4 regions of the Vibrio ziniensis genome follow, and region 1 is predicted to be linked to each of the others. Evidence: predicted binding sites of a transcription regulator. Region 1 holds the regulator's gene; each other region holds the start of a gene.
What was found. Region 1 encodes PurR, which represses purine synthesis genes. Its sites were predicted from a motif close to TNANGNAAACGTTTNCNTNA; they were not measured.

Region 1 (5,546 bases):
CCCTGTATTTGATGGGCGAGCGTGACTATATGTTTATCCAGCCTGTTAAAGATATGGTGGCATTGCACGAGAAAAGTGAACTATGGGAAATACCGGACTGTGGGCACGTGTGCAATATTGAACAGCCTGAAGTATTTAACCGAGTTTCCATCGATTTCATCCACAAGCAGTTAACCATTAACGCTTAAAAGCCTTCTAGATGCTCTCATAGCCGCAATTCCAGCACAATCCGAATTGCGGTTCGTTATTCTCTCCGCAATGCTTACAGACCCAATCTGGCTGATTTGGGAATGCTGGTTGTAAGTAGTCACTTATAACCTGTTCGGACTGTTCGAGCAAACTCAGATTCAAAAGCCATACATAAGGTGAAGAGGCTTCATCAAAAGGGATTTCCCCGCGGACACTGAAAAGCGTTTCACCTCGAACTTCACAGGGAATATTTTGTTGTCGCAACAGCCCGCACACAATATGTGCTTCAGTTGGATGTTGAGCAATGAATATTTTCATATTACTCGTCGGTGATTGTTCTCTTTTTAAGTTTAGTCAGTACTTGTTTTGCCAAAAACGGAAATATGCCCAATAACGCAAAAGAAAGTAGAACGCTTGGAGATAGTATTCCTGACAGAGTGTCTATATCAGCAAGTTGAGTGCCTGCATTGAGATAAACAGCCGTTCCTGGGAGCATCCCCAACTGACTAACTAGGTAATAACGAGTCGTTGAAATCGGTGTTAAGCCCATAAGTAGGTTGATAAGAAAGAATGGAAACACTGGAATCAATCTTAGTGTAAACAGATAAAATGCACCATCTTGCGCTACACCTTTATTGATGGCAGAAAGATTGTCACTAAAACGGTGTTGTATCCAATTGCGAAGCAAATATCGGCTGCTAAGAAAAGCGAGGGTCGCACCAATTGTACTAGCAAAAGACACTAAGATAAGACTAAACCAAAAGCCAAATAAAGCCGCTCCGAGAAGAGTAACAACGGCAGCTCCGGGAATGGATAAAGCGGTAATCACAATATATGCGATAAAGTAAGCAATAGCTGAAAAAACGAGGTTCTGGTCTATGTATTGAGAGAGGGCTGCTTGTTGAGTTTTCGCATATTCCAGAGTGAGATATTGGCTAAACTCAGTACCCATAACAACGATGAGGGTAATTAAAATCAACCCTAGTATCAGTTTATGACTCATCGTTAACTCCAAAATAGTTGGATAAAACCATCACTTGCTCCTCATACCATCCTAGATAAAAATATGATCAGACTGAGCATCGGTAGAACAGCGAATAGGCGTCAAACGCAAACGCGCATTCATTCGTCCCTGAAGCTCCTCCGATCCATCCATGGCTCGGAGGGTTTGCTTATCGACGCCTATTCACTGATCAGGAAATTATCCAGAATGGTATCATGTATAGAGAATAGGAAAGGCAGAGCCGACTTTAAATTTCATTTTGGTTTTGATTATTCATAAAAAAGCACCCTATGAAGAGTGCTTTGTATCTTTAAGTCGAATATAGAAACTAGAGTTTCTGCATTAATTCATCGCGGCGAGACTGGGGAATGACAGACCAATGCTTACCTTCAATTGCACCTTCTAAAGCCCATAAAAGCTCAATACCAACAGTTGTGGCATGAGTCTCTTGCACGGCTCTAAACGCAGCCACTGCGCCTTTCTGTTGCAGCATGTCAACAGAATCGATTCCTGCTTTTTTGAGCATACGTTCTGTAGCAAGACGCATATTAGGAAGATCTTTAAGTCGGTCTGGTTTCGCTTTAGCTTGAGTCTCGCGTTCTTGTTTCGCGACATCTAAGGCTTGCTTTGCTTTTTCAATAATTAGATGCGGGGTATCCCACACATTTTCAGGTAAGGCAAAGTATTTAGTCACAACAGGAAAACCACGTTTTTTATAAACGTAAGGTTCATAGCCTTGTTGTTGGAAATTCTTTGAGGAGTGATCATCCGCACGAATGTGTAGTCGGTCATTAACGACCAGAGCAAACATCGTGTCATCGATGAAAATGCCAAACCCTCCGAACATAGAACGCGATTTTACGCTTCCTAGTTGCTCAAAAAGTCGCATTGAGTCTTTTAGTACTGGTTTATCCATGCTGTTAGTCTCGGTGTATTAATAAATACGCCACCAAATTCAGGTCCGAGAGAATAGCAAAAGAATACATTGAGCATGTCAATCAAGCGTCAACTCATGTATACCTTTTTGCCATCGGCAACCCCGCTACCTACCAATTATGAACTAACATGGATTGGTTTAGGCCGGAGGCTTTGCGTCCCACCCTTTCAGATGGTTTGCCCTGTGCGTGACATTACTTTCAAAATAATAAACAAAACTTTGAATAAGCATCACATTTATGTGAACTAAATGTGACGTTGATCAAAGTTTGAATATTGGGTTTGCGAGCTTATTACTGTTTTAATATTTGTGAGATGAATTTCACTGGCTCTTATTGAACGGTACTTAAATAGAGTAACTAATTATTTTGTAAGGTCTTTTACTGTATCACGCTCTACAATTTCTGGATGCATTTCGAAGATTCGACGTTCATGCTCTTTATCTTTGATTCGTTCTAACAAAATCTCAAATGCGTTTTTGCCCACACGACGTTTTGGTTGATGAATCGTGGTTAGGGGCGGAGAGAAGTACTCTGCAAGTTCAATGTTATCGTATCCGATTACCGAAATGTCATCGGGTACACGAACACCTTTTTGTTGTAAACGTGACATTAACCCTAGTGCCATTGTATCGTTGAAACAGAACACAGCGGTCGGCATTTTATCCATTGCGATAATTTTATCTGCAGCTAGTACTGCTGTATCACACTCGAAGTTGCCTTCAAGAATCCAGTTATCATTCACTGTCAAGTTCGCCTCTGCCATAGCGCGACGGAACCCCGCAATTCGTTCCTGACAAGCGAGTTTATGTAAGTGTCCACTTAAGCAAGCAATGTCTTTATGACCTCTGTCGATAAGGTATTTAGTCGCTAAATAGCCCCCTAATTCAGAGTTATCAATGATTTTGTCAGCAGTAGAAGCTTCTGGACCCCAATCCATGATGACTTTTGGAATGTCCGAATGACTTTCAAGCATCTCTGACAGTTCTTGTGTTAGGTCGGAGCACATGACTAAAATGCCATCCACTCGCTTCTCAGCCAGCATTCGGATGTAATCTCTTTGTTTCTCGTAGATGCCACCTGTGTTACACAGAATCAGTGTGTAACCCTGACGGTAACAGTAGCTTTCTACACCGTCGATGACTTCAGAAAAGAATAGATTGGTTGATTGAGTAACTAACATACCAATGGTGCGGGTAGTATTGCATTTCAAGCTACGTGCTACGGCACTTGGTGCGTAGTTTAGCTCTTTTACTGCTTCGAGAACTTTTTCTTGAGTTGCTTCAGCAACAAAGCGAGTTTTATTAATTACGTGTGATACGGTTGTGGTTGATACGCCAGCTAAGCGAGCAACATCTTTAATCGTAGCCATATATTTGTCCTGTTTTGACTGCTGATTTCGCTAAATTTTTTATTAGGTAAACAACCCACATTACTGGCCGGATTCAGCAGCGGCGAAGTTTATAAAGCTTCTAGCCTAAAGTCGTTAAAACACAAAAACCGCTTCGATATAGCGGTTTGAGTTTTAAATAATGATTCATCTTTTATGGTATTGAGTTTAAACCGCAAATGGTTAGCTAGCAACGACAAATCAATAGCGCAAACTTAACTGTAGTCACAATTCATGCCCTTTGTTGAACCAACGATGAGTTTCAATTGCCTGTAAGATAGTTTAAATCAAGCTCTAAAAAAGCGACCAATAATACTGAAATTGATGAATAAAATCCCAATTTATCCTTGCTCGCACAATCAAAAGAAAAATCAGGTATCCAGTTCAATAGATGATGACGAATATAGTCCGCTTGGAACTTTAGGGCCTGTTCCATACGGGCTTCTTTCTCAAGTTCGTTAGAGCGAATAATGAGGTGTCCGAGAAAGTCTAATTCGATAGCGAGATGATCATATGATTCATTTGTCTGCTCTTGAACATGTACGCCATTTTGCTCCATTAACTCAGCAATTGCTTGTGCTGGAGTTTTATTATTCATTTTTGATTTATCAATATAAAGAGATGCGTACGGGAGAGCCGAATTCCCATCACATTTTAGAAATAGGTTATAGAAGCTATTAGCAATTTGCACTTGTGCATCTTCATGTTTGAGAAGTTGCTTGAGAGTTGCGCATAGTTTGTGAGTGGAGACTGCTAAATGGTCGTTTTCACTAAGTCCTGCGAGAAAATTGTAAATTTCGGGGGATGAGTAATGTGACAAGTCTTGTGAACTGAGTTCGCAAGCAAACAAACCTGAAAGCCACCAATAGATTTCAGCTCGTTTTTCGTTAAAGGCTTTAATTTCTTTCATTACTTAGCTCCGTACTTTTCTTTATCTAAGTCTAAGCAATAATTACGCTCTGTACGAAATTTGCGAACTAAAGTATGCAGATCGAAGACCTTTGTTGAGCGAAGGTTGGCGAAAAAAGACCCGCATAAAGCGGGTCTTCATATCATCTTTGCAAGGAGCTACTTATCTTGTGTTAGTTTGCCATCAGAGCCAGCAACATAATCGCGCATCTTTTGCCAAAGCTGACCAAGGCTCTCGTACCAAAAGCGCTCGGTTTGCTCCAAATAGCGTGCTTGAGGCGTGTATTTATCCCAGGGTTGAGTAATGTTAGCTTGAGCTAAAAAGTTGGTTGGCGCTGGAATCGGGTTTAATCCTGCGGAATTAAATTCTTTAATTGCTCTTTCCATATGGCTGGCGGAAGTCACTAGTACCAACTTTTTGCTTTGTACGAATGCAGCAGCTTGTCTTGCCTCTTCCCAAGTATCTTTTGCTGTTTCTAACAACACGATGTCAGACTTTGCTACACCGAGTGCTAATGCGACTCGTGCTAACATACGAGCATGACTAAACTCGCTGCCACCAGCATAACCTGAAAGAATCAATTTGGATCCTGGGTACATCCTAGCAATACGTATTCCTTCCGTTAAACGCATTAATGCTGCTCGTGATAGTTCAGAAGTTGGTGGTATATAGCCATCGACAACATGTCCATTACCTAAAACCATCACGTAATCAATGTTTCTTTCGACAGGAAGAAACGCGGGGTATTGGCGCTCTAAAGGCATCAACAAACTTGTTGATATGGGTTGAAACGAAATAAGAAAAAGACTGGTTAGAGAAAACAGAACGATGAGGCTGCCAGTTTTACGTTTGGCAGTAAACATAATCAGCATTAAGCCAATAAATCCCACAATCAGCAGTGCTGGTAAGGGCATTAAAAAGGATGAAACAATTTTTTTCAGCTCAAACATAAACAAAATAGTCCGAAAAAACAGCACTTGACAATAAAAAGGGTGAAACCCTCTTTATTCCTGCTATTCCTATGACAAAATAGCAGCACGAATTCGCTATGATAACCCAAGCCGCTGTGACAGAAGATCGTAATTTCGACGATATTGCCCACAAATTTGTAAAAAATAT
Region 2 (5,546 bases), 1.5 Mb from region 1:
GATTCCAAATGAAAGTAATAGCTGGCTCTACAAGCTAGGCAAATTACAAGGCTATGACGATGCCATCGTGTTAGATGTGACAGCAAGTAAAATCCTAGCTAACCAATATCTGGATATTGCAGAACAAGGTATGCACCTTATCTCTGCCAATAAAGTTGCTGGTTCCGCATCGAGCGAATACTACAACCAAGTCAAAGATGCGTTTGCGAAGATCAGCCGCCACTGGCTGTATAACGCGACAGTTGGTGCTGGTTTGCCTATCAACCACACTGTTCGAGATTTGCGTGAAAGTGGTGATGAAATCACTGCACTGTCTGGTATTTTCTCAGGCACTCTCTCTTGGTTATTCCAACAGTATGATGGCTCAATCCCGTTTAGCGAACTGGTGGATTTAGCTTGGCAACAAGGGTTGACCGAACCTGACCCTCGTAACGATTTAGACGGTTCTGACGTTATGCGCAAGCTGGTGATCCTCGCCCGTGAATCAGGCTTGGAGGTTGAACCTCAAAACATTCGAGTAGAATCTCTGGTTCCTAAAGAATTGCGTGATATTTCGCTGGATGACTTCCTCGACAACAGCCAATTACTTAATGAGCGACTAGCTGAGCGTTTAGCGAAAGCTCAGAAGCAAGATAAAGTGCTTCGCTATGTGGCTCGTCTAGAGAAAAACGGCAAAGCAAGTGTAGGTGTTGAAGCTTTGGAGAAAGATCATCCACTGGCAAACCTATTGCCATGTGACAACATCTTTGCCATCGAGAGTCGTTGGTACAAAGACAACCCACTGGTCATTCGTGGGCCGGGGGCAGGTCGAGAAGTGACCGCTGGAGCGATTCAGTCTGACCTCAACCTACTTTCAAGCTTCCTATAGCCTTATAAAACTCGCCGTAACTGGCGAGTTTTATTGTTTTATCGCTATTAACTTCCATTTATCCAGAACAACACTCGAAACTATTATTTCTTGGTATGAAAAATCACCATTTAGCATTTAAATGAATTGAAATGATTTCACCATCAACATGAGAAAAATTCATAATAGTTGGGTTGACATTAAAACGTATTCAATTCATTCTGTAGCCATATAGACGTCTAAACGTCAATTTAAACGAATATCAGCGTTTGTAGTGATAACTACAAGGAGAGAGAAGATGGGATACACGCACGCAGGTCATATTGACGCTTTAAACCAGAATATTTCTGAGCTTTCTAACATTAATGTGTCTTTTGAGTTTTTTCCGCCAAGTTCAGAGAAGATGGAAGAAACCTTGTGGAACTCTGTACACCGTCTAAAAACTCTTCAACCTAAGTTTGTTTCTGTTACCTATGGTGCAAATTCTGGTGAGCGTGACCGTACCCACTCAATTATCAAAGCGATCAAAGATCAAACAGGTCTAGTGTCAGCGCCGCACCTAACTTGCATAGATGCCTCTCGTGAAGAGTTGATTAACATTGCCGATGATTACTGGGCGAACGGTATTCACAATATTGTTGCTCTACGTGGAGATATCCCTCCTGGCGGCGGTAAGCCTGAGATGTATGCCTCTGATCTGGTTGAACTATTAAAGTCTCGCCATGATTTTGATATCTCTGTTGCAGCATTCCCAGAAGTACACCCAGAAGCAAAAAGTGCTCAAGCTGACTTATTGAACTTGAAACGTAAAGTAGATGCAGGTGCTAACCGCGCCATCACTCAGTTCTTTTTCGATGTAGAAAGCTACCTACGTTTCCGTGACCGTTGTGTGGCGGCAGGCATTGATGTAGAAATTGTACCGGGAATTCTTCCAGTATCGAACTTTGCTCAAGCATCTCGCTTTGCTGCACAAAACAACGTGAAAGTACCAAGCTGGATGGCAAAACAGTTTGAAGGTTTGGAGGATGATCCAGTGACTCGTCAGCTAGTAGGTGCAAGTCAGGCAATTGATATGGTTCGCGTACTGTCACGCGAAGGTGTAAAAGACTTCCACTTCTACACGCTAAACCGTGCTGAAATGACTTACGCGTTGTGCCACACCTTAGGTGTTCGCCCTACTCGTTAATTTTGAAGAGAGCCGACTCTCGCTCGATATTCAAAACATAAAAACGCCGATACTGTTCGGCGTTTTTTATTTGTGAAAAGCAGAGGCTTATTCCACATCATCCATTTTGCCAAGTAGGCTACGAATGCGCTCTTGCCATTGGTCATGCTCTTGTTGGATTTGTTGCGCTTTTTGTACAGAAGCTTCGTGGTTCGCTTTCAACTCATTTGCTTCTTCAACTAGCTTTTGCTTCTCTTCTTTCAGCTCTTCAACTTCCATTTGCAGTAGAGCGATTGTGTCAACCGCGGTTTGGATTTTTGCTTCTAGTTGTTCTAGTACTTCAAAAGACATGGTACTTACCCTTTATTGATTCGGTTGAAATGGACAAAACGTCACTTATTGCCCCATTCTACTCAGCCAAGCCCAGAGAAACACTCACTATATTCGATCTTTTTCGCTATTCGCTTAAAAAAACAACGTAATTTTACCTGGCGCTAACTTTCATCTAAGAAAGTAACTACAGCCTGATCAGAATCTGTCCTGTAACGTGCTAAATCTCACTATCTTTTGATCCAATACAACTCTCTGCCGGGCTAATTAGCAAACGTTTTCCTACTATTATGTTAGAATGCCGCCGAAATTATCCCCTATCGTTCTGAGTTGGAGTGAAAATGAAACGTGATTTAGCAATGGCTTTTTCTCGAGTCACAGAAGGTGCTGCACTAGCAGGTTATAAATGGCTTGGTCGTGGTGATAAAAACGCCGCCGACGGTGCCGCCGTAGAAGTTATGCGTACACTACTGAATCAAACAGAAATCCAAGGCGAAATTGTTATTGGTGAGGGGGAAATCGACGATGCTCCTATGTTGTTCATCGGCGAAAAAGTTGGTCTAGGTGGCGATGAAGTGGACATTGCTGTTGATCCAATCGAAGGCACTCGTATGACAGCGATGGGTCAGTCGAATGCCTTAGCCGTTTTAGCCGCTGGCGAAAAAGGCAGCTTTCTAAAAGCACCAGATATGTACATGGAAAAACTGGTTGTTGGTCCGGGTGCGAAAGGCTGTATCGATCTGAATAAGCCGCTGAAAGAAAACCTAGAAAATATTGCAGAAGCATTAGGCAAAACACTCGATACACTTGTGGTAACAACGCTTGCAAAACCTCGTCACGATGCGGTGATTACTGAAATGCAACAGATGGGCGTTCGCGTATTCGCGGTGCCAGATGGCGACGTGGCGGCTTCAATTCTTACTTGTATGCCAGATAGCGAAGTGGATGTGATGTACTGCATTGGTGGCGCACCTGAAGGCGTGGTATCTGCGGCGGTAATTCGTGCCCTTGACGGCGACATGCATGGGCGCTTGCTTCCACGTCACCAAGTTAAAGGTGACACAGAAGATAACCGTATTTGGGGCGCAAGTGAGCTAGAGCGCTGCAAGCAGATGGGCGTTGAAGCGAACGTGGTTCTAAAGATGGAAGACATGGCCCGTAGCGATAACATTATCTTCTCAGCAACAGGCATCACTAAAGGTGATTTGCTAGAAGGTATCACGCGTAAAGGTCATATTGCCACCACCGAAACACTGTTAGTTCGTGGGCGCTGCCGTACCATCCGTCGTATTAAATCGATTCACTATCTAGAGCGTAAAGACCCAGAAATTCGCGACATTATTCTTTAAGCATCAAACATAAAAAAGACCGCATTTTGCGGTCTTTTTCTTTACCTAAATCAGATGAGTGTTAGAACAACTCTTCAGCAACTTTGTATAGGTCTTTGCGCACTGGACGACGCATGTTCTCAATTGCATCAATGATGTCGTGGTGAACCAATGCTTCTTTTTGGATACCAACACAACGACCACCTTGGCCTTCCATTAATAGATGAACCGCGAAGTTACCCATACGAGAAGCTAGAACACGGTCAAATGCTGTTGGTTTGCCACCACGTTGGATATGACCAAGAATGGTTGCACGAGTTTCACGCTTGGTTGCTTTCTCGATTTCTTTCGCAAGAACATTTGCATCCACCATCAGCTCAGTCAGAGCGATGATCGCATGCTTCTTACCTTTCTTAATGCCGTCCTGAATATTTGCAATCAAACTATCCATATTCAGACCTGTTTCAGGCGTAATGATGTACTCACAGCCACCCGCTAGCGCAGACATCAGAGTTAAGTCACCACAGTGACGACCCATGATTTCTACGATAGAAATACGTTGGTGAGATGAAGAAGTATCACGCAAACGGTCAATAGATTCGATAACTGTGTTAAGTGCAGTTAAGTAACCGATAGTGTAGTCAGTACCCGCGATGTCATTGTCAATTGTGCCTGGAAGGCCAATACATGGATAACCCATTTCAGTCAGCTTCTTAGCACCCATGTATGAACCGTCACCACCGATAACTACAAGAGCCTCGATACCGTGTTTCTTCAAGTTTTCAATCGCTTTTTCTCTAACAGCGACTTCTTTAAACTCAGGAAAACGAGCTGAGCCTAAGAAAGTACCACCACGGTTGATAACATCAGAAACACTTGAACGGTCAAGCTGTTTGATGCGATCTTCATAAAGACCCTGGTAACCATCGTAAATACCATAAACTTCAATACCTAAGCTTAACGCTGTACGTACTACCCCACGAATAGCCGCGTTCATGCCTGGAGCATCGCCACCACTAGTCAAAACACCGATCTTTTTAATCATGATCACCCTCAATTTTTTTGAAATTTGTATAGCTATTTTTGGCGCCGCCCAAATCATGTTCAGACAGCAGAATCTTGTAATTATATGTGCACGTTAGAAAAACTAACTTGCTTAGCATGCGCTGCTATAAAGCTTTTTACCCAGAAGCAGTATTACAGTTTTGCACGTTCGCATCGTTGATTCACATCAGATTCGCGCATTTTATTCATGCCGCAAAAAATATAGTCTATCTGACAAGCTTTGTCGCTACCAGTGCTGAAGTTTTTGCTTCCTTTCTGGGCCAAACATCAAAGAGTACGGGTCTTGATGAATCAGCACATCCGCACCAGGAAACGCTTTACACAATTTTTCATCGACAACATCTGCGATTTGATGCGCCTCAATCAGAGGCATCTTATCGTCCAATTCTAAGTGTAGCTGAATAAATCTTACTGGCCCTGACATTCGAGTCCTGAGGTCATGAACACCTAAAACGCCTTCTACTGAAAGAGAAATATCTCGAATTTGTTCGATCTCTTCTTCGGGTAATTGCCTGTCCAATAAGGTTTGAATCGCTTCCTGAACCATCTTGAATGCGCTGTATAAAATGAAACAACCGATACCAATAGCAAAAACCGCATCCGCTTGTTTCACACCAAACCAGCTTAAACCTAACGCCACCATAATTGCGCCGTTCATGTATAAGTCGGATTGGTAATGTAAAGAGTCTGCCGCAATGGCTTGACTACCCGTTTTCTTCACCACATGACGCTGAAACATCACCAAAGCAAAAGTCACCACAATAGCCAATAAGCTGACATAGATACCATATTCAGGATCCTGAAGATCATG
Region 3 (5,546 bases), 1.2 Mb from region 1:
ACCATTGCTGTTATTGAGCAGCTTAAAGCGATTGGCATTAAGTTTTCGATTGATGATTTTGGTACAGGTTATTCGTCGCTCAGCTATTTATCTAAGTTACCGGTCGATGAAGTGAAAATTGATAAGAGCTTTATCAATGATTTAGTTGAAGATAAAGATGCGTATAACTTAGTAAAAAGCATCTTGGCTGTAGCGAGTATTAAGCAACTGACAATTGTTGCAGAAGGTGTAGAAACTAAGGAGCAATCACAGATTCTCGCTGATCTTGCTTGTCATCTATTGCAAGGTTACTACTTCTCACGACCTGTCGATGTTGAGAACCTAACAAAAAAGATTAGAGACAACTTAAGAGCAAAGTAAAAGTTTCCCCTAGGTTTCACTGTGAGATTTGCCACTGATGACCTCAGTGGCCTTTTTGTATAGAGAAAACCCCCAGCTAGGCTGGGGGTTCCGTAAAGCTTACAGCTATAAATCAGTTATATAACCCCTTTCAATTTGATAAAAACGTCTTGTGGTCTGGCAACTACAAGAGTTAATTAAGAATTGAAAGGGGGTCCCAATGGGGGACGAAAAGAGCTTAGCGCACACGCGCTGGAACTGTAAATACCACATAGTCTTTGCACCGAAATATAGAAGACAAGTGTTCTACGGAGAAAAACGTAGAGCAATAGGTGAAATATTGAGGAAACTATGTGAATGGAAAAATGTGAACATTCTTGAAGCGGAATGTTGCTCGGATCATATCCACATGCTTTTAGAAATACCGCCCAAAATGAGTGTTTCAGCGTTTATGGGGTATTTGAAAGGTAAAAGTAGCCTAATGCTTTATGAACGATTCGGGGATTTGAAGTTTAAATATCGGAATCGTGAGTTTTGGTGCCGAGGTTATTATGTAGATACGGTAGGTAAGAATACGAGCAAGATACAGAATTACATAAAGCACCAACTAGAGCAGGATAAAATGGGAGAGCAATTGTCGCTCCCGTATTCAGGTAGCCCGTTTGCGGGCCGCAGGAAATAGTCATATGCAAATGTCAGATCACTACGCGCCTGCTAGGGCGCTGCCAGTAGGAGAGCCTTATAGGCGCATATGAAAAACCACCGGCTATGCCGGTGGATACTTTTTTTCATTGACAGGAGAAATTTATTTAACGATGGAGCGTATCTCTCCATCTTTTAGGCGAGTAACGATTAAGTCACCTTGCTGAACTTCACTGGTGTTATGAATGACATCGCCTTGAGCATTTTGCGTTATTGAATAGCCTCGAGATAAAGTAGCCAGAGGGCTGACCGCATTCATTTTGTCCATCAAGCGAGTAAATGTATGACGAGAAGAAACAAGATATCGTTTCATCGCTTCATTCATTTCTCTTTCTTTGCTTGAAAGTAGATATTGCTGATTACGCAATATTTTTTCTGGAGACAAAAGCTGAAGTTGATGCCTCTGCCTATCAAGATGCTGCTGTGTTTTGTTGATACGAGCTTGAACTGCTCGCTCTAAGCGCATGCTGTATTCATCAAGCTGCTGTTGCTGACGTTGAAGACGATTGGCTGGATGTTGTCTGTCTAAGCGATGTTGCAGCTGTTTCAATTCAAATTTTTGTTGAGCAAAATAGTGGCGCATAGCGCTGGCTATTTTATGACGATATGCTTGAAACGCTTGTTTCTTATTGGTGTTGTCTCTGCTGACCAGTTCAGCTGCCGCTGATGGAGTCGGCGCACGAACATCAGCAACGAAGTCAGCAATCGTCACGTCAATTTCATGTCCAACCGCACTGATAATAGGGATCTGGCTTGCTGCAATGGTACGGGCAACGATTTCGCTGTTAAAGCACCATAAGTCTTCCAACGAACCGCCGCCTCGCCCTACGATCAGCACATCACACTCTGCACGAGAGTTGGCACAGCCAATCGCTTGAGCAATCTGAATCGATGCATCTTCCCCTTGAACTAGAGTAGGATAGATGATGATAGGCAAGCTAGGGTCGCGGCGTCTAAGAACTTGAAGGATGTCGTGCAGAGCTGCGCCAGTCTTTGAGGTGATAACACCGACACATCTTGGGTGTTCAGGTAAGCTTTTCTTTAAAGTTTGAGCAAACAGACCTTCAGAAGCAAGCTTCATTTTTAGCTGGTCGAATTCTTGTTGTAAGCGGCCATCACCTTCAGGTTGCATGCTCTCAATAATGATTTGGTAATCACCACGAGGTTCATAGAGGGACAATCGTGCTTTAACCAACACTTGCTGACCGTTTTTCGGCTTAAAGTTTACAAAGCGATTATTGCCTTTGAACATAGCGCACTTTACTTGGGCGCGAGAGTCTTTAAGCGTTAGATACCAGTGACCGGAAACGGGAGAGGAGAAGTTGGAAACTTCACCAATTAGCCAAACGATACCCATTTCATTTTCTAGTAATAATCGTACTTCAGCATTAAGACGAGAAACGGTATAGATGTTTGGATTGGTATTGGAAGGCACTAATTATTCAACCAGACGTGAGTATGGAAATTAGCGGCAATATAATACATAGCAAGGGCTAGAATGCAAATTAAAAATAAAGAAATGTGTAGCCAAGCGATTGCGTCGGGCGTATAATCCGTCCGCAATATCTAATCCAAATGCATCTTTTCGGTTATTAATATAGAAAGTTGTTAAAACCGGAAAGTGGAGCATTTGGATTGTTTTTATATTTACCCTCTAAATTGTGAGATATTGCAAATGCTTAGAATTGCCAAAGAAGCGCTGACATTCGACGATGTTCTACTCGTACCAGCACACTCCACCGTTCTCCCAAACACTGCCGATTTACATACGCAGCTAACTAAAAATATTACTCTAAATATCCCAATGATTTCTGCGTCTATGGACACAGTGACAGAGGCTCGTTTAGCTATTGCTCTTGCACAAGAAGGCGGTATTGGCTTTATTCACAAGAATATGTCAATCGATCAGCAAGCAGCAGAAGTTCGTAAAGTAAAAAAATTCGAAGCGGGCGTTGTTGCAGATCCAGTTACCGTTAACCCAGAAGCAACGATTGCTGATGTGGTTGCCCTAACTGAAAAACACGGTTTTGCGGGTTTCCCTGTGGTAACCGAAAGCAACGAACTTGTTGGTATCATTACTGGTCGTGACGTTCGTTTCGTTACTGATCTATCGAAAAAAGTAGATTCAGTAATGACTCCTAAAGAGCGTTTAGCTGCGGTAAAAGAAGGCGCAACTCGCGCTGAAGTTCAAGAGAAAATGCACGAAGCTCGTGTTGAGAAAGTACTGGTTGTGAATGATGATTTCCAATTAACAGGTATGATCACAGCAAAAGACTTCCACAAAGCAGAACGTAAACCAAACGCATGTAAAGATGCTCGCGGTCGTCTACGTGTAGGTGCTGCGGTTGGCGCTGGTGCTGGTAACGAAGAGCGCGTAGCCGCGCTTGTTGAAGCAGGTGTCGATGTTCTACTTATCGACTCTTCACACGGTCACTCTGAAGGTGTTCTAAACCGTATCCGCGAAACTCGCGCAGCATACCCAGATTTAGACATCATTGGTGGTAACGTAGCAACTGGCGCAGGTGCTAAAGCGCTGATTGAAGCTGGTGTAAGTGCAGTTAAGGTCGGTATCGGCCCTGGTTCTATCTGTACAACTCGTATCGTAACAGGTGTAGGTGTACCTCAAATTACCGCTATTTCTGATGCTGCTGAAGTGGCAAACGAATACGGTATTCCCGTTATTGCTGACGGCGGTATCCGTTTCTCTGGCGACATCTGTAAAGCAATCGCGGCAGGTGCATCTTGCGTTATGGTTGGTTCAATGTTTGCTGGTACTGAAGAAGCACCGGGTGAAATCATTCTATTTAACGGTCGTTCTTACAAATCTTACCGTGGTATGGGTTCTTTGGGCGCAATGTCTCAAGGTTCTTCAGATCGTTACTTCCAATCTGATAACGCTGCTGACAAGCTTGTTCCAGAAGGTATCGAAGGCCGTATCGCATATAAAGGTCGTCTGAAAGAGATCGTTCATCAACAGATGGGTGGTTTACGTTCAAGTATGGGGTTGACTGGTTCAGCTACTATTGAAGATATGCGTACTAAAGCAGAATTTGTACGTATCTCTGGCGCTGGTATGGCAGAGTCTCACGTACACGACGTTCAAATCACTAAAGAAGCTCCAAACTACCGTTTGGGTTAATGGTTAATAGCGCGACTAGATTTATAGCGCGTTGGATTAACAAACGTTTGAATGTAGTTGTTAGTTTCTTAACTGAATATTTGCACGACGTAAACGTTTGCTTTTTTACTTGATGACTTATAGAGAGGCGAGTAGACTCGCCTCCGATTCTCAATTTAGCTGATAAGATTGCTCAATATGACAAAGAACATTCATGATCAACGAATTCTGATCCTAGATTTCGGTTCTCAATACACTCAACTTGTAGCGCGCCGCGTTCGTGAAATCGGTGTTTACTGTGAACTATGGAGCTGGGACGTAGAAGAAGCGGATATTCGCGAATTCAATCCTGACGGTATTATCCTTTCTGGCGGCCCAGAAAGCGTGACTGAACAAAACTCTCCTCGCGCACCTCAATATGTTTTTGACTCAGGCGTACCTGTACTTGGTGTATGTTACGGCATGCAAACTATGGCTGAGCAGTTAGGCGGTCGCGTAGCAAGTTCAGAAGAGCGTGAGTTCGGCTACGCACAAGTTAAAGTATCTGGTGAATCTGCACTGTTCAAAGACCTTGCTGAAACTCAAGATGTTTGGATGAGCCACGGTGACAAAGTTGTTGAAATCCCTGCTGACTTCGTAAAAGTTGGTGCGACAGATACTTGTCCATACGCAGCAATGGCGAATGAAGAGAAGAAATACTACGGTGTTCAGTTCCACCCAGAAGTAACTCATACTAAGCAAGGACAACAAATGCTTGAGAACTTTGTTCTTGGTGTGTGTGGTTGTGAGCGTCTATGGACATCTGAATCAATTATTGAAGATGCTGTTGCTCGTATTAAAGAGAAAGTGGGTGACGACGAAGTCATTCTGGCTCTTTCTGGTGGTGTGGATTCATCTGTTGTTGCTATGCTTGTACAGCGTGCTATCGGCGACAAATTAACCTGTGTATTTGTGGATAATGGTCTTCTGCGTCTTGACGAAGGCAAGCAGGTAATGGACATGTTTGGTGATCACTTTGGTCTGAATATTATCAAAGTAGATGCTGAAGATCGCTTTATGAATGCGCTTAAAGGCGAATCAGATCCTGAGAAGAAGCGTAAGATTATCGGTCACGAGTTTATTAATATCTTTGATGAAGAGTCGAAGAAACTGTCCAGCGCTAAGTGGCTGGCACAAGGTACTATCTACCCTGACGTGATTGAGTCTGCTGCCTCTAAAACAGGTAAAGCGCACGTAATCAAGTCTCACCATAACGTTGGTGGCCTGCCTGATGATATGAAAATGGGCCTGGTTGAGCCATTACGTGAACTGTTTAAAGATGAAGTGCGTAAGATCGGTCTAGAACTTGGTCTTCCATACAACATGCTTTACCGCCACCCATTCCCAG
Region 4 (5,546 bases), on a different replicon from region 1:
TTTACGTTCAAACATCAATTGCATGCCTTTTAGTGCATCGAAATGGAACAAGGTCTCGTCAGCATCAAATAAAATCCAGTCGTACTTCATATCTGTCTCCTCAAAAGCTGACCCTAGTGTAGATTGTTTTCCATAAAATGATAATCTCTAGAAACGGAAACTTGTTGTTAATTTAGAGGCAACAATAAACATGGATAATACCTTCTCAAGCATCCCTATTTTTGTTGCTGTCGTGGAGTGCGGCAGTTTTTCACTCGCAGCTGAAAAATTAGGCGTCACTAAGTCAGCAATCAGTAAACGAGTGACACAGTTAGAAGATGATCTAGGCATACGTCTGCTTAATCGAACCACAAGAAAACTCAGTCTGACTGAAGCCGGTAAACGCTATTATGACCATGCATCTCAAGCACTTGCATTAGCACAACAAGGGATGGACGCTGTCACTGAACTGCAAGGTGAGCCTCAGGGTAAGCTGAAAATCACAGCCCCGATGTCATTCGGTGTGCTCTATATCGCCCCTATCATCGCTGAGTTTCTGGCCCAGTATCCAAAGGTAACGATCGATCTGCAACTGGAAGATCAAATGGTTGATTTAATCGAAGGCGAATTTGACTTAGCAATTCGCATCGGCAATTTGCCCATTTCTAACTTAGTTGCCAAACGTTTAGTGCAGTGTAAAAGCGTATTGTGCGCATCGCCTGATTACCTCAAAAAGCATGGTTCTCCGCAAAAGCCTTCTGATCTGATTGACCACAACTGTCTGGTTTACTCCTATTTTCGAGGAGGCAGTGAATGGACGTTTGAACAGCAGCACAACGAGTTTAAAGTCATCCCCAAAGGTAACTTTATCGTCAATAACAGCGAAGCCATTCGCCGCGCTTTAATCGAAGGCTTAGGCGTTGGTCAGTTACCAACATTTCTCGTCAGCAAAGACATTTTATCAGGCAAGTTGATTTCGATAATGACCGCCTACTCGCTACCTGAACACGCTATCTATGCGGTGTTTCCTGAACGTAAACATCTTCCTCACAAAGTAAGAGCGTTCATGGAATATGTAGCAGACAAACTTGGCAGATTGACGCCAATCTGGGACGAAGGTCTATTCTGAGTCACAACAATAAAGCCCGAGGAATAAAAAAGGCAAAATCACTGATTTAGCACAATAAACATCCAGCATTTACGACATATAAAACCAGTACTAACTGCTTGAGTATCAACTGGATGTGCTATGAAACACTTTTTGCCTTCTTCCGTCATGCTTGTACCGTTTGTGGTGAAACATTACCCAGAGAATGACGCCCTATCTGAATCTGAACCAGAAACTGAAATCGAACAAAATTTGAGCTGTGATCTATGCAACGATCCAGTCTCTGATCCTAAACTAGACTTATCTACCGATAACCAATTGAAAGCGAATAAAGGTCGCAAGGTTAGAAAAACTCCTGCTAAACACAAGGAATAAGTCGATGAAAAAAGTAGCCGTGATTTTAAGTGGCTGTGGAGTATTCGATGGCTCAGAAATTCATGAAGCTGTCTTAGCTCTCCATGCCATAGAGAAGCAAGGTGCGAGCTGGTACTGTTTCGCGCCTAATATTGAACAGTTACATGTTATCAATCACCTGACTGGTGAAGAGATGACAGAAACACGAAATGTGTTGGTGGAAGCGGCTCGGCTTGTTCGTGGCAAAATTGATGATGTAGAAAAACTTAAGGCTGACGAATACGATGCCTTACTTATCCCTGGCGGTTTTGGCGCTGCAAAAAACTTAACCGACTTCGCGATTAAAGGCACAGAGTGTACTATCAACGCTCATGTGGCTTCCGCATGTCGAGCCTTTGCTCAAGCAGGCAAGCCAGCCGCTTATCTCTGTATCGCGCCAACCATTATACCGATGATTTATGAACACGGTGTTCAGGGAACGATCGGTAATGATAAAGATACCGCTGTCGCTTTTAATCACATGGGTGGTGACCATATTAACTGTCCTGTAGATGACTTTGTTTACGACCACGAGCACAACGTACTATCAACACCTGCCTATATGTTGGCAGAAAGCATTTCAGAAGCGGCTTCGGGTATCGAACGTTTGGTTGAAAAACTAATACAGCTGGCTTAGTCACAGCTGCGCGACTATTAGCATTGGTATAAGCCAAATTAGCACGGGTATAAATGGCCTGACGCTTTACAATGAAATCCCAAAGGTGATCGTTAGGTCACCTTTGGGATTTCATTGCTTGGGATTACTTTATCCATTACTTATTTTATCCACTGAATCGTTGAGCAAATATTATCCGCGACTTGACTCAAATCAGCATAAATTTGAAAATTACCGCAATCGAACAATCCTCTCGTAAAAAACCTTTACATCGATATATTTCCAGATAACATGCCAACGCAAACGTTTGCCTAACTACACACAAACACCTTCTGAGGATTTTATGCTATCAGACATCGACATTTGCCGTTCTACTCAATTGACTCACATTGATGCCGTGGCTGAAAAGGCAGGATTGCTTGCTGAAGAATATGAAAGCCATGGACATTACAAAGCAAAAGTCTCGTTAAAATGCTTAGAACGCTTGCACGAAAAACCTATTGGTAAGTTTGTGTTGGTGACTGCAATTACACCAACGCCACTTGGAGAAGGTAAAACCGTGACCACAATCGGTCTCGCGCAGGGATTAGCAAAACTAAACCAATCTGTATTTGCCTGTATTCGCCAACCCTCAATGGGGCCTATCTTTGGTGTAAAAGGTGGTGCAGCTGGTGGCGGCTATTCTCAAGTAGCGCCGATGGAAGAGTTAAACTTGCACTTAACCGGTGACATTCACGCAGTGACCGCAGCGCATAACCTTGCCTCTGCCGCCATTGATGCCCGTATCTACCATGAGCAACGTAACGGCTACGAAGATTTTGAGCGTAGAACTCAGCTAAAAGCCTTACGTATCGATCCACATCAGGTGGTATGGAAACGTGTGGTTGACCATAACGACCGCGCATTACGTATGGTGACTGTCGGCCAGAACGAAATGGGTAAAACGATTAACGGCTATGAACGCACCGATGGATTTGATATCTCCGCAGCATCAGAGTTAATGGCAATCCTAGCTTTGGCTTCTGACCTTAAAGATTTACGCCAACGGATTGGTAAAATCGTGGTTGCTTACAGTTTTGATGGGCATCCAGTTACCACTGAAGATCTACAAGTGGCTGGCGCAATGACAGTTAGTATGAAAGAAGCGATTAAACCAACCCTAATGCAGACGTTGGAGGGCGTCCCTACCCTTATTCACGCGGGACCTTTTGCCAATATCGCGCATGGTAACTCATCTATTATCGCCGATGATATTGCGACACGATTAGCCAATTACACAGTCACAGAAGGTGGTTTCGGCTCAGATATGGGTTTTGAAAAAGCCTGTAACATCAAAGCGAAAGCATCAGGAAAAACACCCGATTGTGCCGTTATCGTTGCCACCCTACGTGGGCTCAAAGCTAACTCAGGTCAATTCGATCTGAAACCGGGTCAAGCAATACCAGACTCGTTGTTCTCACCCGATAAAGACGCATTATTAGAAGGTTTTGAGAACCTCAAATGGCATATCAACAACGTAAATAAATACGGCATTCCTGCAGTGGTTGCAATTAACCGTTTTCCTCAAGATACTGACGAAGAACTGCAACAACTCATCTCATTGATTGAAGCACTTCCAAACGATGTTGAGGTAGCACTTTCTGAAGGCTTTGTAAAAGGTGGAGAAGGAACGAAAGATCTCGCTAATAAAGTGATTAAGCAGTGTGAAAAGCCTTCTCTATTTATGCCTCTCTATCAAGCAGAAGATGCATTGATGACCAAAATTACCAATGTTGTCACCAAAGGTTACGGCGCAGGTTCATTCATGCTCAGCTACAAAGCACAAACACAGTTAAAACAACTGAATGAACAGGGTTTTGAAAACTTGTCTGTCTGTTTTGCCAAAACACCGCTTTCGATTACGACAAACTCTTCGATTAAAGGTGCACCGAGCGGTTTTGAGGTCATGATCCGTGAACTCAAGCTCTGTGCTGGTGCAGGCTTTGTATATGCCCTGTGTGACAATGTGATGACCATGCCCGGTTTACCAGACAAACCCGCATTTATGTCACTAGACATTGACGAACACGGCCATATTATCGGCTTGAGTTAAGTTCTTTGAAACTCTAAAGGCAGCACTTCACTCATCGCTGCCTTTCCCTTTACTGATAGATTTATTTAGTAAATGATTTGAAATTTATCACTTCCTGTGCCGTTCTTTTCTTATACCAATTATAAAAATGGGTAAGGAAAGTCATGAAACGCTCAACAATACTATTGCTACTCTTGGCGGCAATCCCTTTATCTTTTTTTTCGCTTAGTCACGCCACCAGTGAAATGAAACCTGCTCAATCGGACTCAAAAAGTATGGGGCAAACCGAAGTTGCAACACTAGCAGGCGGCTGCTTCTGGTGTACAGAATCGGATATGGAGCAACTCAACGGAGTCATTGATGTGGTGTCTGGGTATGCTGGCGGGAATGTTGATAACCCCAAATACCGAGAAGTCTCTTCAGGAAAAACCGGGCACATAGAAGTCGTTCAAGTGGCGTACGATCCCAAGAAAGTGACTTACGAACAAGTATTGGATCAGTTCTTTCGCCATATCGACCCAACCGATGACCAAGGTTCATTTGTTGACAGAGGCAACCAGTATCGTCCTGCAATTTTCTATCACAATGAAGAGCAAAAACAGATTGCGTCTAACTTTATGAACGAGATAGAGCAATCGGGCATTTTTAAGAAGCAACTAAAAACCGAACTGATCCCATTCACCAAGTTTTGGGTTGCCGAGGATTATCACCAAGACTATTACAAAACTAACAAGCTTCGTTATAAGTACTATCGATACGCTTCTGGTCGCGACCAATATTTGGATGAGATTTTTGGTAAAGACAGAGTAGACAATCCTGTTACGTTACGAGAGATCATCGATAAAACCAAAGCGGTGAACAGTGTCAAAGTGTACACACGTCCGTCGGATAGTGAAATCAAAGCTAAACTGACCGAATTGCAATATTACGTGACTCAAGAAGAAGGCACTGAGCGTGCGTTTCAAAATGAATACTGGGACAACAAGCAGGAAGGAATCTATGTGGATATCGTCTCTGGTGAGCCACTGTTTTCATCAACCGATAAGTACAAATCAGGTACGGGCTGGCCAAGTTTCACAAAACCCATCAATGCCGCATACATTGTGACTCACGATGACAATAAGCTCTTTTACACCAGAACCGAGGTTCGCAGCCGTTTCGCCAACTCTCATCTCGGTCATGTGTTCGATGATGGTCCTGCACCAACAGGGTTGAGATACTGTATGAATTCAGCCGCAATGCGCTTTGTTCCGGTAGATAAAATGCAGCAAGAAGGCTACGAAGAATGGTTGAAGCTTTTCAATCAATAGACATTTATGTTGGACGGGTTTCAGCGAACAAGATGCCTAACCACACTTACATTCTGATATTTGGGTGCC

Region 2: the regulator PurR is predicted to act here: its motif matches at 2,609-2,628, upstream of glpX (class II fructose-bisphosphatase).
Region 3: the regulator PurR is predicted to act here: its motif matches at 2,565-2,584, upstream of guaB (IMP dehydrogenase).
Region 4: the regulator PurR is predicted to act here: its motif matches at 2,392-2,411, upstream of G5S32_RS20750 (formate--tetrahydrofolate ligase).

The regions. Positions count from the first base shown of each region.
Region 1 covers NZ_CP049331.1:1,940,784-1,946,329, reverse strand. The annotation lists gene G5S32_RS08885 (alpha/beta fold hydrolase) at 1-188, shown strand, start outside; gene G5S32_RS08880 (TVP38/TMEM64 family protein) at 509-1,192, opposite strand; gene G5S32_RS08875 (TfoX/Sxy family DNA transformation protein) at 1,521-2,108, opposite strand; cyclic di-GMP riboswitch class I at 2,222-2,320, opposite strand; gene purR (HTH-type transcriptional repressor PurR) at 2,492-3,499, opposite strand; gene torD (molecular chaperone TorD) at 3,780-4,427, opposite strand; gene elyC (envelope biogenesis factor ElyC) at 4,586-5,404, opposite strand; gene cmoM (tRNA uridine 5-oxyacetic acid(34) methyltransferase CmoM) at 5,494-5,546, shown strand, end outside.
Region 2 covers NZ_CP049331.1:205,043-210,588, reverse strand. The annotation lists gene G5S32_RS00935 (bifunctional aspartate kinase/homoserine dehydrogenase II) at 1-868, shown strand, start outside; gene metF (methylenetetrahydrofolate reductase) at 1,146-2,033, shown strand; gene zapB (cell division protein ZapB) at 2,121-2,363, opposite strand; gene glpX (class II fructose-bisphosphatase) at 2,684-3,691, shown strand; gene pfkA (6-phosphofructokinase) at 3,753-4,715, opposite strand; gene fieF (CDF family cation-efflux transporter FieF) at 4,962-5,546, opposite strand, start outside.
Region 3 covers NZ_CP049331.1:748,823-754,368, forward strand. The annotation lists gene G5S32_RS03380 (EAL domain-containing protein) at 1-360, shown strand, start outside; gene tnpA (IS200/IS605 family transposase) at 560-1,021, shown strand; gene xseA (exodeoxyribonuclease VII large subunit) at 1,145-2,476, opposite strand; gene guaB (IMP dehydrogenase) at 2,717-4,180, shown strand; gene guaA (glutamine-hydrolyzing GMP synthase) at 4,358-5,546, shown strand, end outside.
Region 4 covers NZ_CP049332.1:1,277,925-1,283,470, forward strand. The annotation lists gene yjjG (pyrimidine 5'-nucleotidase) at 1-90, opposite strand, end outside; gene G5S32_RS20735 (LysR family transcriptional regulator) at 191-1,108, shown strand; gene G5S32_RS20740 (hypothetical protein) at 1,229-1,462, shown strand; gene elbB (isoprenoid biosynthesis glyoxalase ElbB) at 1,467-2,117, shown strand; gene G5S32_RS20750 (formate--tetrahydrofolate ligase) at 2,440-4,188, shown strand; gene msrB (peptide-methionine (R)-S-oxide reductase MsrB) at 4,332-5,477, shown strand; gene G5S32_RS20760 (helix-turn-helix domain-containing protein) at 5,498-5,546, opposite strand, start outside.